One region of the Pantoea sp. USHLN298 genome, then DNA from elsewhere that is predicted to be linked to it. Evidence: riboswitches for the same ligand, from Rfam matches in the RefSeq annotation. Region 1 holds a riboswitch; each other region holds the start of a gene.
What was found. Region 1 has a riboswitch for thiamine pyrophosphate ahead of thiB (thiamine ABC transporter substrate binding subunit). Riboswitches for the same ligand answer to the same signal wherever they lie in the genome.

Region 2: another riboswitch for thiamine pyrophosphate. It lies ahead of tenA (thiaminase II); the one in region 1 lies ahead of thiB (thiamine ABC transporter substrate binding subunit).
Region 3: another riboswitch for thiamine pyrophosphate. It lies ahead of thiC (phosphomethylpyrimidine synthase ThiC); the one in region 1 lies ahead of thiB (thiamine ABC transporter substrate binding subunit).
Region 4: another riboswitch for thiamine pyrophosphate. It lies ahead of thiM (hydroxyethylthiazole kinase); the one in region 1 lies ahead of thiB (thiamine ABC transporter substrate binding subunit).

What each region holds. Positions count from the first base shown of each region.
Region 1 covers NZ_JBBCRO010000004.1:153,930-158,199, reverse strand. Annotated here, with positions in the region: gene thiP (thiamine/thiamine pyrophosphate ABC transporter permease ThiP) at 1-1,352, opposite strand, end outside; gene thiB (thiamine ABC transporter substrate binding subunit) at 1,328-2,314, opposite strand; TPP riboswitch at 2,360-2,451, opposite strand; gene sgrR (HTH-type transcriptional regulator SgrR) at 2,487-4,148, opposite strand.
Region 2 covers NZ_JBBCRO010000005.1:202,469-206,738, forward strand. Annotated here, with positions in the region: gene WFK59_RS14460 (ABC transporter permease) at 1-356, opposite strand, end outside; gene WFK59_RS14465 (ABC transporter ATP-binding protein) at 353-1,099, opposite strand; gene tenA (thiaminase II) at 1,096-1,791, opposite strand; TPP riboswitch at 1,887-1,989, opposite strand; gene WFK59_RS14475 (6-phospho-beta-glucosidase) at 2,096-3,526, opposite strand; gene ascF (PTS cellobiose/arbutin/salicin transporter subunit IIBC) at 3,559-4,270, opposite strand, start outside.
Region 3 covers NZ_JBBCRO010000011.1:6,961-11,230, reverse strand. Annotated here, with positions in the region: gene thiE (thiamine phosphate synthase) at 1-568, opposite strand, end outside; gene thiC (phosphomethylpyrimidine synthase ThiC) at 571-2,493, opposite strand; TPP riboswitch at 2,580-2,680, opposite strand; gene rsd (sigma D regulator) at 2,821-3,327, opposite strand; gene nudC (NAD(+) diphosphatase) at 3,417-4,187, shown strand; gene hemE (uroporphyrinogen decarboxylase) at 4,228-4,270, shown strand, end outside.
Region 4 covers NZ_JBBCRO010000003.1:178,309-182,578, forward strand. Annotated here, with positions in the region: gene WFK59_RS08815 (GntR family transcriptional regulator) at 1-253, shown strand, start outside; gene thiD (bifunctional hydroxymethylpyrimidine kinase/phosphomethylpyrimidine kinase) at 293-1,093, opposite strand; gene thiM (hydroxyethylthiazole kinase) at 1,080-1,877, opposite strand; TPP riboswitch at 1,912-2,008, opposite strand; gene guaD (guanine deaminase) at 2,916-4,270, opposite strand, start outside.

The DNA of each region.
Region 1 (4,270 bases):
CGCAGCCGATTCCAGCCGTGGATATCCAGTGATTCGCAGAGTCTGCCGTAGCGCCCGGCGACGTCACGCATCGGGTTTTCCAGCACTTTCAGCGCATAGGGAATGGCGATCAGCGCATTGGTGAAGATCACCAGCCCATCCGCCGAGTCCGGCAGGCCGACGGTGGCGTTAAACAGCAAAAAGAAACCGGTCGCCAGCACGATCCCGGGCATGGCCAGAATCAGCATACCGCTGGTGTCGATCAGCTGCGCCGCGACCGGATGCTGGCGCAGGCGCAACTCGCGACTGCTCCACAGCAGCATCAGCGTCAGTGTGACACAGAGCAGACCGGCACCCAGCGCAATACGCAACGAGGTCAGCGTCGCCTGCCACAGTGCTGGCTGGGCCAGCGCGCCGCGCAACCCGCCGTGCAAACCATCCACCACCACTGCCGCCAGCGGCGGCAACAGCAGCAGTAACGCCAGCACAATCAGCAGGCCATCGGTCAGCTGCGCCAGGCGCGAATCCTGCGGATCGCGCCAGCCGTGCAGCTGGCTGGTGCCGACGGGAATCGCCTTGCTGAAACGCTGGCTAAGCAGCACCAGCGTCAGACAGCAGCCGAGCTGGATCAGCGCCAGCAGGGCGGCCCGTCCGGGATCGTAGTCGTAACTGAGCGCCTGGAAGATCGCCAGTTCAATGGTGGTGGCCTGCGGCCCGCCGCCCAGCGAAAGCACGGTGGCGAAGCTGGCGAAGCAGAGCATAAAGATCAGCGCGCCGGTCGGCAGCAGCTGACGACGCAGCCACGGCCACTCCAGCAAGCGAAAGTGGTGCCAGCCGCGCAGATCAAGCTGCGCCGCCAGCTGGCGCTGTTCCGCCGGAATACTTTCCAGCGCCTGCAGCATCAGGCGCGTCGCCAGCGGCAGGTTAAAAAAGACGTGTGCCAGCAAAATGCCCTGCAACCCATAGGGCGAGAAGCGATAATCGATGCCGATCAGCTGACAAATCTGCGCCAGCCAGCCGACGCGACCATAGACCGTCAGCAAGCCGAACACCGCCACCAGCACCGGCAGCACCAGCGTCATGGCGCACAGGCGCAGCAATAACTGGCGGCCGGGAAAGCGGCGTCGATAAAGGGCGCGGGCCAGCGGCAGGGCGGGCAGCAGCGACAGCAGGGCAGAGAGCAGCGCCTGACCAAAGGAGAAGGCGATAACGTGATGCAGATACGCGTCCTGCAGCACGCTGCGCCAGTCGGTGACCGGCGCGGCATTCCACAGTGAGCCAAAGGCGAACAGCGCCACGCTGATTAACAGCAGCGTGGCGAGCGAACCAGGAATCAGCCAGCGCGGCATCAGCGGCTGACGGCGCGTTGCCACTGGCTAATCCAGCCTGAACGCTGGCTGGCAACCTCTTCCGGCGAGTATTGCAGCGCGGTGGTGGGCACCTTCAGTGTCGAAAATCCGGCCGGCAGGGTGGTGTTGATCACCGGATACATCCAGTTGCCGGTCGGGATGGTGTTCTGGAACGCAGGCGACACCATAAATTGCATGAACTGCTGCGCCAGTTTCGGCTGTTTGCTGCTGGCTAACTGTGCGGCGACCTCAACCTGCAGATAGTGACCTTCGGCAAACGGCGCGGCGGCGTAGTTCTCTTTTTTCTCTTCGATGAGGTGGTAAGCCGGCGAGGTGGTATAGCTCAGCACCAGATCGCCTTCCCCTTTCAGGAACAGGCCGTAGGCTTCACTCCAGCCCTTGGTGACGGTCACGGTTTTCTGCGCCAGCTTTTGCCACGCCTGCGGTGCCTGATCGCCATAGACTTTTTGCATCCACAGCAGCAGACCTAACCCCGGTGTACTGGTGCGCGGATCTTCGTAGATCACCCGCCATTTTTCCGGGCTCTCTACCAGCTCTTTCAGGCTTTTCGGCGGATTTTTCAGGCGGGTTTTGTCATAGACGAAGGCGAAATAGCCGTAGTCAAACGGGATAAAGGTGCTGTCGTGCCAGCCGCCCGGTAGCGTTAGTTGCGCGGTATCGACCTGACTGGCGGCGAACAGGCCGGTTTTTTGCGCCGCCTGCAGCAGGTTGTTATCCAGTCCCAGTACCACATCGGCTTTGCTGTTTTTGCCTTCCATCCGCACGCGATTCAGCAGCGATACGCCATCTTCCAGCGTGACAAATTTCAGTTCGCAGTCGCACTGCGCTTCAAAGGCTTTTTTAATCGCCGGGCCTGGGCCCCAGTCAGCGGAGAAGGAGTCGTAGGTGTAGACCGTGAGCACCGGTTTAGCCGCCAGGACCGGCGTGGAGAGTAACAGCAGCAGTGGCAGAACTTTGTTTAACACTTTGCGCTCCTTCGGGAGAATAGGGGATGAGTCGCAAAGGATCTGAGCAGCAGGTCTCTCAAATCCCTACGTCGGTATTAACCGAATCAGGTTCGACGGGTCTTTCTCAGCCGCACGCGGCACCCCGTTGAGAACGTCACATTCTAGTCATTTCAGCCGTAGCGCGAAAGCGTTACAGCGCGGGCGGCGCAAACCAGGCCGATTTAAAATCGAACCAGCCCAGCGTATTCATCCGTACGCCGCGCATACTGCGCTGACCTTCCAGCAGCAGCCAGTGATGAAACAGTGGATGCAGCCCGGCGTCTTCCACTAACCGCTTACTCCATTCCGCCAGCGGCAGCGCCTTTTCGCGCCAGCGGGCGGCATCAGCCTGCCAGTCAATCGGCAGGCAGTGATGCAGCAGCGGGATCTCATACAGCTGCGCAAACAGTGAATAATTCAGCGGCAGGGTAAAGTTCACGCTGCCGAGCCAGATGTCACTTTCCGCTTCACCCTGATACCAGCTTTCGTAGCTGATCTCGCGGGTCTCCAGCGTGACGCCGTGCTGCGCCAGCAGCGGACGCAATGCATTGGCGATCCCTTCGTGCTCGACGTGCTGGCTATACCAGGTCAGCGTCAGATGGGTCAGGCCGGGCGGCTTTTCTACCGGCGTCAGATCGCGCCGGTGATGCCAGCGCGGCAGCAGGCCATAGGCTGGAAACCAGTAGCGCTGATAACCCACGCCAGCATGATTGAGCAGGGCGATAGGGTTAAACAGATAGCTGACCCAGCGCCGTATCGCCTCGTCGCGGCCCTTCTCTGAGCGCTGATCGAACAGCAAATAGTAGCAACCCTCTTCGAGGCGGCTCTCTTCCTGCACCTCATCTGCGCCGTCGCCCTGCAGACGTACGCCCGCATAGACCAGTTCGTCGCTGATATCCGGCAAGACCCAGATAGAGACGTCATCAATCAGGGCGCGAAAGCCGAAGTAATCATCAAAGGCTTCAATCTTCAGCTGGCTTTCCTGATTGCGGATCACGCTGTACGGGCCGGTGCCAATCGGCTGGCGGGCAAAGTCGCGCAGCGTCGGCCACTCGCGCGGCAGGATCATGGCGCTGACGCTGGCCAGCAACCAGGGTAACCAGTCGTCGGGCTGGTTTAAGGTGATATCCAGCGTCCAGGGCGCGGGCGAGTCGATCTGCTGAATGTGGGAAAACAGCGGCTGCTGGCGCTGACGTTCCAGCGAATCGATCACGTCGGCCATCTCCAGCTCGCGACCATGATGAAAGCGAATCGCCGGACGCAGAAAGAAGCGCCAGTGTAGCGGGGAGGTTTGCTGCCAGTGGTGGGCGATATCAGCCTCGATTTCCCCGTTTTCCTCATTTATGCGCGTCAGGCCGTTGAAAATCTGGCGGGCAATATGGGTTTCGGAGCGGCGCAGGGCGGAGCCGGGTTGAAGATTAAGCAGCGGACGGTAGTAAAGCACCCGCAGAATGTGTTTGCCCTGGCGGAAGCTGCGGCCAAGGTGGGCGCCAATCATCTGCCTGACCTGATTTTTATCGCCGACCAGCTGCACCAGCTGATCGATGCGATCCTGCTCCAGCAGATCCTCCGCCCGCTGCTGCTGTAGCGCCAGGCCGGTGTAGCAAAAAGTGAGCTGCGAGCGCTTACCGCGTCCGGCCTCAGCCTGCCAGATCAACCAGCCGGCAGCCTGCATCCGGTTGAGTAAATTACGCATATGACGACGCGAGCAGTGCAGCAGGTCAGCCAGTTCACTGAGGGTGATCTCCTGCGTCTGACCCTGACAGCTTTGCCACAGGCGAATAAACTGCTGCTTCAGACGAGATGAGGACATAAAAGAGGAACTCCTGCTGAAAAGCGCTCTGTTTTTCTTGCCCTATTTTAAGAGCAAACTTTCCCTTATGGGAAGAGCGGGAGGCATTCAGCAATGAATGGCGTTCGACCCTCATGCCGCTG
Region 2 (4,270 bases), on a different contig from region 1:
CCAAAGCCAAACCACAGCACCAGCAGCGGAGCCAGCGCAAACACCGGAATCGCCTGGCTGGTGAGGACCAGCGGCATCATCCAGCGTTGCAGACGCGGCGAAAACGTCATGCCCAGCGCCAGCAGAGCGCCGAGCGCGACGCCGGTGATCATCCCGCAGAGGATCTCGGTGAGGGTAATCAGGCTGTGATAGCCGAGCCAGGCTTTGTTCGCCCATAACGCCTGTGCCACCGCAACGGGCGAAGGCAGCAGAAACGCCGGAATCGACGTCAGGGTGATCAGCCACCACAGCGCAATCAGTCCACTAAACAGGGTGATGCCGCGCCACATTCTGGCTAAACCGTTAAGCTGTTTCATCCGGCCACCTCTGACAGTGACAGTTTTTGCAGTAGGGCTGCCTGACTCTCTATGACGCCGATATCGTTCGGCGCGCGCGGCGGCTGGCCCGGCAACGGCTGACAGGATTCCAGACCGGAGGCGCTGAGTATCAGCATCTGATGGCTCAGCCGACAGGCTTCCGCCGCATCATGGGTGATCAGCAAAACGGTATGATGTGCCAGCACCTCCGCCGCCAGTGTCTGAATCTGATGGCGGGTCAGGGCATCAAGTGCGGAAAAAGGCTCATCCATCAGGACGATCGGTTTGCGCGCATACAGCGTGCGGGCCAGCGCAGCCCGTTGCCGCATCCCGCCGGAGAGCGTCGCGGGCCGCGCCGTTGCGTGACGATGCAGACCCACCCGCTTCAGCAGATGTTGCGCCCAGAGGCGGTCCGGTTTTTCACCCTTCAGACGGCTGGCAAGGCAGACATTTTGCTCAACGCTCAGCCACGGATAGAGCAAATCTTGCTGGCCCATCCAGGCGATCCGGCCAGCCAGCGGCAGGCCATCACTGCCGCTAATCACTCCGGATGTCGGCGGCGTCAGGCCAGCGATGACGCGCATTAAGGTACTCTTTCCGATACCGCTGGCACCGAGCAGGGCAGTGAAACTTGCCGGGAGAATCTCCAGACTGAGCCGGTCAAACAGCCGATGCGCGGCAAAATCGACGCAAAGGTCACGGATTGAGATGCCGGGCGGCAGTAATGCTCCTGAGTCGCTCATGGTGACAAAGGGGATTGATGATTGAGCCCCATCTGCCAGAAGGCGGATTCCAGTTGGGTGGCGGTGGTGAAGAGGGTTGCCAGCCGTTCAAAACGCGCTGCGCCGGCGCGCTGCCGGGCCAGCGTTTCGAACAGTGCCAGTGAGGCTCTGACGCCCGCCAGATAATCGGCATCGCCATAATTCTCTATCCAGGCGGCATAAGGATTACCGTCGGACAGCGTGGCGGGAGCCTGTAACAGCCTCAGGCCGATTTCGGCATAGCCTGCAACGCACGGCATCAGCACGGTCAGCAGCTCCAGCGCATCTCCACTGTGGCCGACATCCAGCACGTAGCGGGTGTAGTTGAATGTTTCAACCGCTTCGGTCTGACTGAGCAGCGCGGCTTCGCTGATCCCCCATTGCTGGCAGTAAGCCCGATGCAGCGGCAGTTCATTGACGATGGCATTGAGAGAGGCCGTTGCGGTTCGCAGCGCGACCGGATCGTGCAGTTTGCTGACCAGCAGCCCATAGGCGCGGGCAAAATGCAGCAGGAACAGATAATCCTGGGTGAGATAATGCCGAAAGGCGGCCGCTGGCAGCGTGCCCTGAGCGAGCTGCTGTACAAAATCGTGAGAGACATAGGCGTGCCAGTGATCGCCAGCCTGTTGTCGCAGGCGGCCATAAAAGCCGGTTTCAAAAAGTGAAAGTGACATGGGATCTCCAGTGACTATTGGTTAACGAAAAGTGTTAACTCAGGGAGATCCGGGCATACGGTGAAGAACAGGCAATGATGCAGGAGATGTTGCAGAAGACTCTGCCGACCCGTCCCTTCGCTGGCATGACCCAGATCAGGTTCAAAGGGTTCGGTTTGCACCATCTCAGCCCATAACAGGACACCCCTCGGAGACGTTTGTTATACGATAATTGTCAGCGGAATACAACGGCACGCCGCCGGCCTGCAATAGCCGATGGCCCCGCTAAACCGCTGCGGTTTAGCGGGCTAAGGCAGTGACGTTGTCACTCAAGATCTTCACCGTTACTGGCGATCACTTTTTTATACCACCAGAACGATTTTTTCCGACTGCGGGCCAGCGTTCCCCGGCCAAGGTCGTCCCGATCCACATAGACAAACCCGTAGCGTTTACTCATTTCGCCGGTTGATGCGGCCACCAGATCGATGCAGCCCCAGCTGGTATAGCCGAGCACCGGCACGCCATCGGCGATGGCGTCGCCCATCGCCCGGATATGCTCACGCAGATAGCTGATGCGGTAATCATCTTCAATCTCACCCTGAGCGTTAATCGTATCCCGTGCGCCAAGGCCATTTTCCACCAGGAACAGCGGCTTCTGGTAGCGGTCATACATCATATTCATGGTGATGCGTAACCCAAGCGGATCGATGCCCCAGCCCCATTCGCTGCGCGTCAGATGGGGATTAGTCAGGGACTTCACTACGTTGGCGGCGCTGCTGTTAAGCTCGTTCATCTCCGCCGACGCGCAACGCGAGGCGTAGTAACTGAACGAGACAAAATCGACGCTGTTTTTCAGGATTTCCGCATCGCCGTCGGCTATCTCCAGACTGACTCCTTTTTCACGGAATAGCCGCGCCGCATAGGCGGGATAGTATCCGCGCGCCTGCACATCAATGAAGAACAGGTTTTCGCGATCTTTCTCCAGTGCCGCCCAGACATCTTCCGGTTTGCTTGACCAGGGATAGAAATTGCCGCCCGCCAGCATACAGCCCACCTGATTCGCCGGGTTAATCTCATGGGCGATTCGGGTCACCAGCGCGCTGGCCACCAGTTCATGATGGGCGGCCTGGTACTTCACCTGGTCGTGATTTTCATCCGCCTCAAATACCAGTCCGGCCCCGGAGAACGGGCTGTGCAGCAAAATATTGATCTCATTAAAGGTCAGCCAGTATTTCACCAGACCGTCAAAGGCCTCGAAACAGCTGCGGGCATAGCGGGCAAAAAAGTCGATCATTTTGCGATTCCGCCACGAGCCATATTCGGTCACCAGATGCATCGGTACGTCAAAGTGGCACAGGGTGACCAGCGGTTCGATATTGTATTTCCGGCACTCTTCAAACACCGCGCGGTAGAAGGCAATCCCCTCCGGATTCGGCGTCAGTTCATCACCATTCGGATAGAGCCGGCTCCAGGCGATGGAGGTGCGAAATACGCTGAATCCCATTTCCGCCATCAGCGCGATGTCTTCCGCATAGCGATGATAGAAATCAATGGCGTCATGGCTGGGGTAAAACTCATCCTCGCGCAGGGTGAAACGCCGCTCCAGCCCGAGTTTCACCGGCATCCGATGCGGGCCGTGGGGGATCATATCAACGGTGGTTAAGCCCTTTCCGCCTTCACGATAGCCACCCTCAGCCTGGTTGGCGGCTAACGCACCGCCCCATAAAAATCCTTGCGGGAATCTTGATTCAGACATGACATCCTCTGGTTTCGGGTCAGCATGGCCCATTAGTTAGCGTTAATCGCGTTGGTGCGCTCGGATGCAGGCGTTGCTGCTGGCGCGGGCGACGGTTCGGTTTCAGGGATGTCCTCGAAACCTAAAATCAGCGTCAGCACAAAGGACAGTACCACCGACAGCACCATCACGGCGGCAACCCAGACCATAGACATAGGGTTGGCGGGATCGAAAAATTGTACGCTGGTAAACAGGCCAGGCGAGGCCATTGAATGACTGGCCAGTCCGCCAATCCCGGCCACCGCACCACAGATAAAGCCGCTGATTAAGCAGGCGATCAGCGGACGTTTTAGCCGCACCGCTACGCCATACAGTGCCGGTTCCGAAATGCCGGCAATGATCGCTGATGCCGCTGCGGCCAGCGCGGTCTGGCGCAGTTCGCGATTTTTAGTCCGGAATGCCACCGCCAGCGACGAACCGCCCAGCGAAAGATTGGCACCAATTTCTGACGGCATCACCATGCCCTCTTTACCGGTTTCTGCAATGGTCTGAATGATGGTTGGGGTAAAAACCCGGTGCATCCCGGTCATCACCAGCAACGGCCAGATAGCACCCATGATGGCGACCGACAGCCAGCCGAGATAACCGTGAACGGTATAGACCAGCGCTGAGATGCCGCTACCGATCCAGATGCCAATCGGCCCAATCAGCACAATCGCGATTGGGGCGGCAATCAGCACAATCAGCATTGGCTTGAGGAAGTTT
Region 3 (4,270 bases), on a different contig from region 1:
CCTGAGTAATGGCGCTGACCACCGCAATACTGCCGACGCCCGTCGCCAGCACCGCTGGCGCGCGATCCACAGAGATACCGCCAATCGCCACGGTGGGAATGTCTGACAGCCGCGCCAGATGTCGCTGCAGTTCCGCCAGTCCCTGTGGTGCCGAGGGCATCTCTTTGGTCCGGGTCGGGAAAATGTGGCCCAGCGCGATATAAGAGGGCTGAATAGCCAGAGCACGATCCAGTTCGGCATCATCATGGGTAGAAATACCGAGCCGTAGTCCGGCCTGGTGGATCTGCGCCAGGTCTGCCACCTCCAGATCTTCCTGGCCCAGATGCACACCGTAGGCGTGATGTTTAATCGCCAGCCGCCAGTAGTCATTGATAAACAGGCGCGCATCGTAGCGTTTGCCCAGCGCAATCGCCTGGGCGACAGCGGCTTCGGCGGCCTCGTCCGGCTGGTCTTTGATGCGCAGTTGCAGAGTACGGACGCCCGCGTCCAGCAGGCGTTCGATCCAGTCAACGCTATCGACTACCGGATAAAGCCCAAGGCGCGGCGCGGTAGCAGGAAATGCAGTCATTGTTACTCCTCCTTCATGGCATCGGCGGGGTGGTAAAGCTCACCACCGCGGCGGCGAAATTGTTCAGACATCTGAGCCATACCCACCTCAATCGGCTCAGCGCTGGCTTGCTGGCGTGCGGCAAAATCCCGCACCTCCTGCGATATTTTCATTGAGCAGAACTTTGGGCCGCACATTGAACAGAAATGCGCCACCTTGCCTGACTCCTGCGGCAGGGTTTCATCATGCATGGCGCGCGCGGTATGGGGATCGAGCGCCAGATTAAACTGATCTTCCCAGCGAAATTCAAAGCGCGCTTTTGACATCGCGTTATCGCGGATCTGCGCACCCGGATGGCCTTTGGCGAGATCGGCGGCATGAGCGGCAATCTTGTAGGTGATCAATCCCTGCTTCACATCCTCTTTATTTGGCAGCCCAAGATGCTCTTTGGGGGTGACATAACAGAGCATGGCGCAGCCAAACCAGCCAATCATGGCGGCACCGATACCTGATGTAATGTGGTCATAGCCGGGCGCAATGTCAGTAGTGAGCGGCCCAAGCGTATAGAAGGGCGCTTCATGGCAATGGTCGAGCTGCTCCGTCATGTTTCGGCGGATCATATGCATCGGGACGTGGCCGGGGCCTTCAATCATCACCTGCACATCATACTCCCAGGCGATCTTTGTCAGCTCTCCCAGCGTACGCAGTTCGGCAAATTGCGCTTCGTCATTCGCATCCTGAATCGAGCCTGGGCGTAAACCATCTCCCAGCGACAGTGAGACATCGTAGGCGGCACAGATTTCACAGATTTCGCGGAAATGCTGATAGAGAAAGCTCTCCTGATGATGCGACAGACACCATTTCGCCATGATCGATCCGCCGCGCGAGACAATACCGGTCAGCCGTTTTGCCGTCATCGGCACATAGCGCAGCAGCACGCCAGCATGGATGGTGAAGTAATCAACCCCTTGTTCCGCCTGTTCAAGCAGCGTATCGCGGAACACCGCCCAGTTAAGCGCTTCGGCCACGCCGTTCACTTTTTCCAGCGCCTGATAAATCGGCACTGTGCCGATCGGCACCGGGCTGTTTCGCAAAATCCACTCGCGCGTTTCATGAATATTCCGGCCGGTAGAGAGATCCATTACCGTATCGGCGCCCCAGCGCGTTGACCAGACCAGCTTTTCGACCTCCTCCTCAATCGATGAGCTGACCGCTGAATTGCCGATGTTGGCATTTACCTTGACCAGAAAGTGACGGCCGATAATCATCGGTTCCGATTCAGGATGGTTAATGTTGGCGGGGATAATGGCCCGACCCGCGGCCACTTCCTGACGGACAAATTCGGGCGTGATGTTATCCGGCAGTTGCGCGCCAAAACTATGGCCGGGATGCTGTTGCAGCAAAATCTGGTCGCGGATTCGCTCACGGCCCATATTCTCTCGCAGGGCGATAAACTCCATTTCCGGCGTAACGATGCCCTGACGCGCATAATGCATCTGTGTGACGCAACGGCCGGTAAGGGCGCGGCGCGGCACAGGCAGCGCGTTAAAACGCAGATGATCGAGGCTTTCATCCGCCAGACGCTGCTGGGTATAGCCTGAACTGCGCTGCGGCAGTGGCTGGCTGTCATGACGTTCTTCGATCCAGCCGGCACGCAGTTTCGTCAGTCCGCGATGCAGATCGATCTGCGCGGCGGGATCGCCATAGGGGCCGGCGGTATCATAGACCGGCACCGCATCATTCGGCTCATAGCGCGGCTGATCCTGGCTGCCACCGATGTGGGTCGGGCTGAGCCTGATTTCGCGCATTGGCACACGAATATCCTCCCGGCTGCCGGTGATCCAGATACGTTCAGAACGGGGGAACGCGTTGCCGCCTTGCAGTGAATCGATAAATTCCTGGGCCTGGGCACGCTGTTCACGACGGGTCATTTTTGAGTCAGACATAGCAATCTTCCAGTTGAGTGGGAATGATGCTTGTCCGGAGTTCGGCAGGAGTAACAGCACGGGCAGCGCAAGACACTGGCGTACTGGCAATATTTACTCTTGTTCCCTTCGCAGGTTCTAACCTGATCAGGTTCCGCGGATCCCGAATTAACGGTCTCAGCCCAATTGGGCACTCCGACAAGAAGACGTTTTACGCTGCGCCGATAGGCACCGGCTTAAAACGATAACTTTTAAACAGAAAAAAGGTTCATCAGGCCTGAGCCGCCAGAACCCTTTCAGCATAAAAGGGCTGTAACAGAATCACAACCCCTTTACCGGTGATTAACGTTACGCCGGACGAGCCATCTGGCTGTCATTGGCTACCGGCGGGGGGGCCAGATGGTTGTCCCATGCCAGCTGGATCAGCTTGTCTTCCAGCGTGAAGCGCGCTTCCAGCACTTCACCAACTTCAGACAACGCCTGCTGGAACGTCATGCAGTTATCGTCATCGATCGCCTGCTGCAAATGGCCATCGTACAGTTGCATCAGGCGCTCGGTGTTGGCTTCCAGCGGCGGGTAAACCTGGGCCGCTGCGATCATCGGGCTGTCACCGCTCATCTCGCTGATGATGCGCTCATAAATACTAAAGTGACCGGCGGAGAGATAATCGACCAGGCCATGACAGAAGTTATCCAGCGCCTGCTCATCGAGGCGGGTCAGAGCTTCTTTTTTCGGTTTCAGGCCGACCAGATGGTAATAGGTCACTAACAGCTGGCGACGGGCTTCCAGCCACGAATCGACCAGTTCGTTACTGCCACCTACGCGTTCGGCCAGGACGTCTAACTGGTTAAGCATATCTAACTCCATGTGAGTTATAGTTGTTTATCTACACACTTAACATCAGGACTTCAGCGTGCGAGTTGACGCTAAGGATGACGAAATAAATGCAATGCGAAATCTCAAGCGTAGACGCTGGATGGTGGATTGTCAGCCACGAGCAGAAACTTTGGTTGCCACAAGGTGATTTACCCCACGGAAGCGCCGAAAATTTCGGTCTGACTGGCACGAAAGCCCGACTGATTGGCGAGTGGCAGGGGGAAAATGTCTGGCTGATTTGCGAGCCGCGTTCAGAAAGCATGTTCTCGGTGCGGCAACTGATCGATCTGGATGTCGGGCTGTTTCAGCTGGCAGGTCGCGGCGTGCAGCTGGCGGAGTTCTACCGTTCGCATCGCTGGTGCGGCTACTGCGGCCACGAAATGCACCACAGTAAACATGAATTTGCCTGCCTGTGCAGCCATTGTCGCGAGCGATATTATCCACAGATTGCGCCCTGCATCATCGTAGCGATCCGCCGTGGCGACCAGATCCTGCTGGCTAATCATGCCCGCCACCGCAATAAGGTCTATACCGTGCTGGCCGGTTTCGTCGAAGTGGGCGAGACGCTGGAGCAGGCGGTGGCGCGGGAAGTGATGGAAGAGAGCAACATCCGCGTTAAAAACGTGCGCTATGTCACCTCTCAGCCGTGGCCCTTCCCGCAGTCGCTGATGACGGCCTTTATGGCGGAGTTTGACAGCGGCGATCTGCAACATGACGGCAAAGAGCTGTTAGATGCCGCCTGGTTCCGTTTTGATGCCTTACCTTTGCTGCCGCCACCGGGCACCGTGGCGCGTCGCCTGATTGAAGATACCGTCGCCCTGTGCCGCGCCGGAGCGTGAAAGTGCTACACTACACGCCTGAAATTGAGAGAGTAATAAGATGAGTGAACTGAAGAACGACCGTTATTTGCGTGCCCTGTTGC
Region 4 (4,270 bases), on a different contig from region 1:
AAGTATTGATTGTAAGCTGGCGTGGGAAACGGTCGAGAACATCAAAGCGGCGATGGACCGGGTGCGTTTTCTGACGCTGAGTGAAGTTTCCCCGCCGGAAAGCCTGATTGAGCAGCATGAGGAGATTTTCGCGGCGTTAAAACAGCACGACCCTGACGCTGCCGAAGCGGCGATGCGCCGCCATCTGCAGGAGATGATCTTCTCGATTACCCCTATAGCCGAGCGCAACAGCGCATGGTTTGAAGCCCCCTGATACCGCTGCGTCGCCCTGTTCAGGGACGACGCAACGCTGTTACCACCATTGATGAAAGTGGTGTACCGGCCCAATCCCCTGCCCGACCTCCAGTGAATCTGCCTGCAACAGCGCCTGCTGCAACCAGGCTTTGGCCTCAGCCACCGTATCTGCCCAGTTCGCATAGCGGGGACGCAATGCCGCCAGCGCTGCTGACAGCGTACAACCGGTGCCGTGGGTATGCCGGGTATTGACGCGCGGCGTGCTGAACCGCAGCTGATCCGAAGGCGTCAGCAGCCAGTCCGGACTGTCGTCAGCCGTAAGATGTCCGCCTTTCATCAATACCGCCTGACATCCCGCTGCCAGTAACGCCTCGCCCTGCGTCCGCATCTGCGCTTCATTCTGCGCTACGGCACATCCCAGCAACGCCGCCGCCTCCGGCAGATTCGGCGTGATCAGCGACACCTGAGGCAGTAACAGTTCGCGCACGCTGGCAATTGCATCCGGCGAGAGCAGCGCATCGCCGCTTTTCGCCACCATCACCGTATCCAGTACCACAAAGGGAATTTCAGCGCGCTTCAGCCGTGCCGCGACCCGTTCTACTATCGCGGTTTCCGATAACATGCCGATTTTCGCGCTGTCGATACGCACATCATCCAGCACTGAATCGAGCTGAGCGGCGACAAAGTCAGGATCGATGCGGTAGACCGACTGGACGCCTCGGGTATTCTGCGCCACCAGCGCGGTGATCACGCTGGTGCCGTACGCGCCCAGCGCCGAAAAGGTTTTCAGATCGGCCTGAATCCCCGCTCCGCCGCTGGGATCGGTACCGGCGATAGTCAGGGCATTAATGCGCTTCATGGTTCACCTCCAGCGTCCAGAGCGCATCAAGAAACGCCGTGGCAAAACTGCCGGGACCGGTCGAGCCTGCCGCTGCCTGCTCACCGGCGCGTGCCATCACCTGACAGGCCGTCGCCACGTTGAGCAGCCGGTCACCGGTCAGACTGCTAAAGGCAGCCACCACCGCCGACAACGCGCAGCCGGTGCCGACCACCCGCGTCATCAGCGGGCTGCCGCCGTGAATGGCAAAAGTCCGCAGACCGTCGGTAGCGTAGTCCACTTCGCCGGTCACGATCACCAGCGTCTGATAGTCACGGGCCAGTTGCCGGGCCGCCTCCAGCGCCACATCCGCCTGATGCAGGCTGTCTACTCCGCGTCCGCCGCTGGCCTGCTGCGCCAGCGCCAGAATCTCTGAGGCATTGCCCCGGATCACCGCCGGTTGCTCGGTCAGCAGCTGCTGACAGAAAGTCGTGCGCAGCGTCAGTGCTCCAACGGCCACCGGGTCCAGCGTCCAGGGCGTGCCGGCCTGACGGGCAGCCGTGATCGCCGCCTGCATCGCCTGCTGGCGCTCAGCGGTCAGCGTCCCGACATTAATTAACAAGGCATCGGCAAACCCGCTGAACTGCGCGGCCTCCTCTGCATCAATCACCATCGCTGGCGAAGCGTTGAGCGCCAGCAGCACATTGGCGGTAAAGTTTTGAACCACGTCATTGGTCATGCAGTGCACCAGCGGTGACTGGCGACGGAAGCGGTGCAGAATGGGCGCGAATTGCGCAGCAGAAAGGTGTTGAGATTGATGATTCATCATAGCTCCCAACCGGCGAACAAGAAGGCGAATGCGGTCAGGCATCAGACTTCCCTACGCTGGCATTATCCAGTTCAGGTTCAACGGGTATTTCTCAGCCTTCACGTGGAAGGGCACCCCGAGTCATGTTACAGCCTGCAGCATAAGGAGCCGCCGCAGCGAAAGCAAGACACCCCGCGCGATCAATCCTCGCGCCGGTAACTCTTCGTAGGATCCCGATCAATTCCTGTGACGGCAAAAACAGGCTTAATGCTGCGGGCTATAAATACACCTTTTTTTAGGTAGGTAATATTAGCGCCCTGCGGGGATGTTATTTCCATTGATAAGCTGCATCACGCCATAAGAATTAGCCTGAGCACAGCATCGCAAAAAAAACACCTACTTTCAGTGAGTTGAGCGACTGTTGAAGCGGAAATTCATACTATTCAGGATGTATGATGCGATTATCATCGTTTATTCTTCACCGCCATTGATGGCAGGAAATTAATATCGAACGTAACGGTGCCACTGCGCCAAACGGCAGAGACTATATTCCACTTATATTTCCGTCCGCTGTTCGGGCTGCGGCGAAATGATTCATCGTGTCTATTATCGCGATATCAGCGATCGGCAGCCGCGCCGCGGGCTGAGGTGAAATCACACTGTCAGGCTTTAATTCAATTAGTCGCCACTAAGCATTTCTCTGCCAGGTGTGGCTATAAAACCCGTTATCTTTGCTCACGCGCAGACAATCATCCTTTAGCCAGGCAAAGAGCCTGGACCACCCATTGATGCGGGAATTTATGGTGATTGACGATTCTCTGTGACAAGCGTACTACCGCCTGAACTATTGATTCTTGTGCCGTTAGTGTAAATCGGGCGGCTTGTGACAGGAACATTGCCTTTAAGCCTGTCAAATCGGTTTAGAAACAGACGGAGAGCGCCTTTGAGCAGGACTTATAATTTATATATTGCGTCGGCTTACTGCCTGTTAACACCGCTCTCAGATAAAAACGCTTCGGGCATTCTCCGTCTTTCTACTCGTCACGAAATGTCAGATTATTTCATTTTCTTTCCCATCACATATGTATGCGCAACGATGCGATCATCACCCAGCATCTCCATACCAAACAGAATTTCGTCGATATTTTTCGCCTGCTTGTTACGCTCAGACAGAATCGGACCGGCCAGAGGGTCGAGCACCACAAAATCGGCTTCTTTGCCAGGCGTCAGACTGCCTATTTTATCCTGGAGGGACAGCACCGTAGCACCGCCAAGCGTAGCCAGATAGAGATTTTCCCTCGGCGTGAGAGAGTGCACTTCTTCTGGCTTATCAGTAAACGCTTTCCGCATTTGTGTGACTTTATAAGCCTCATCCATTGTCTGAATAACAGATAAACTGGTACCGGCACCTACGTCCGTCCCGAGGCCCACAGGAATATGATATTCTCTTGATTTATCCAGGTTAAAGAGCCCGCTGCCCAAAAAAAGATTTGAAGTAGGACAAAAAGCAATATTAGCGTTCTTCTCTGACAGCACCCTGAAGTCATCATCGTTGAGATGGATCGAGTGGGCAAAAATCGATTTTTTGGTTACCAGCCCATGTTTATCATAAACATCCAGGTAGCTGCGACTTTGCGGGAATAGCTGTTTTACCCATTCGACTTCCTGGTTGTTTTCAGCTAAATGGGTATGCAGATAAACATCGGGATATTCTTTAAGCAATCTTCCTGCGACTGCCAACTCCTGATCCGTTGATGTCGGCGCAAAGCGAGGTGTGACCGCATAATCCAGCCGTCCTTTGTGCTGCCATTTCTCAATCAGCAATTTGCTCTCTTCATAGGCTGACTGCGGCGTATCCAGCAATTCTGCAGGTGCGTTTCGATCCATCAATACCTTGCCGCTAATCATGCGCATATTGCGTTTTAACGCCTGCTCAAAAAAAGCATCGACTGATACCGGTGAACTGGTCGCAAATACCAGCGCAGTGGTCGTCCCGTTGTTGATCAACTGGTCAAGAAATTCTGCTGCTTCCTGTGAAGCATAGTGATGGTTTTTATATTTTATCTCTGTTGGAAAAGTATAAGTATTAAGCCAGCCAATCAGCTGTTCACCATATTCACTGATCATCGTGATCTGAGGATAATGAACGTGAGTATCGACAAATCCAGCAGTAATAATTTTGCCGCTGTAATCGACGGTATTATCAACAGGCTGATCTTTCAACGATATATAGTCACCTGATTTAACAACGCGTCCGTCTTTTACAATAAGATAGCCATCCTTAATATAAACCGTGGCCTCTGAGTCATTGGCGGGATCCCCTTTAAAATAAAGGATATCACCTCGATACCCAACGGTATCAGCCGCCGAACAAAATGAAAACAGACATAATAAAGCAACAAACTTAGGTT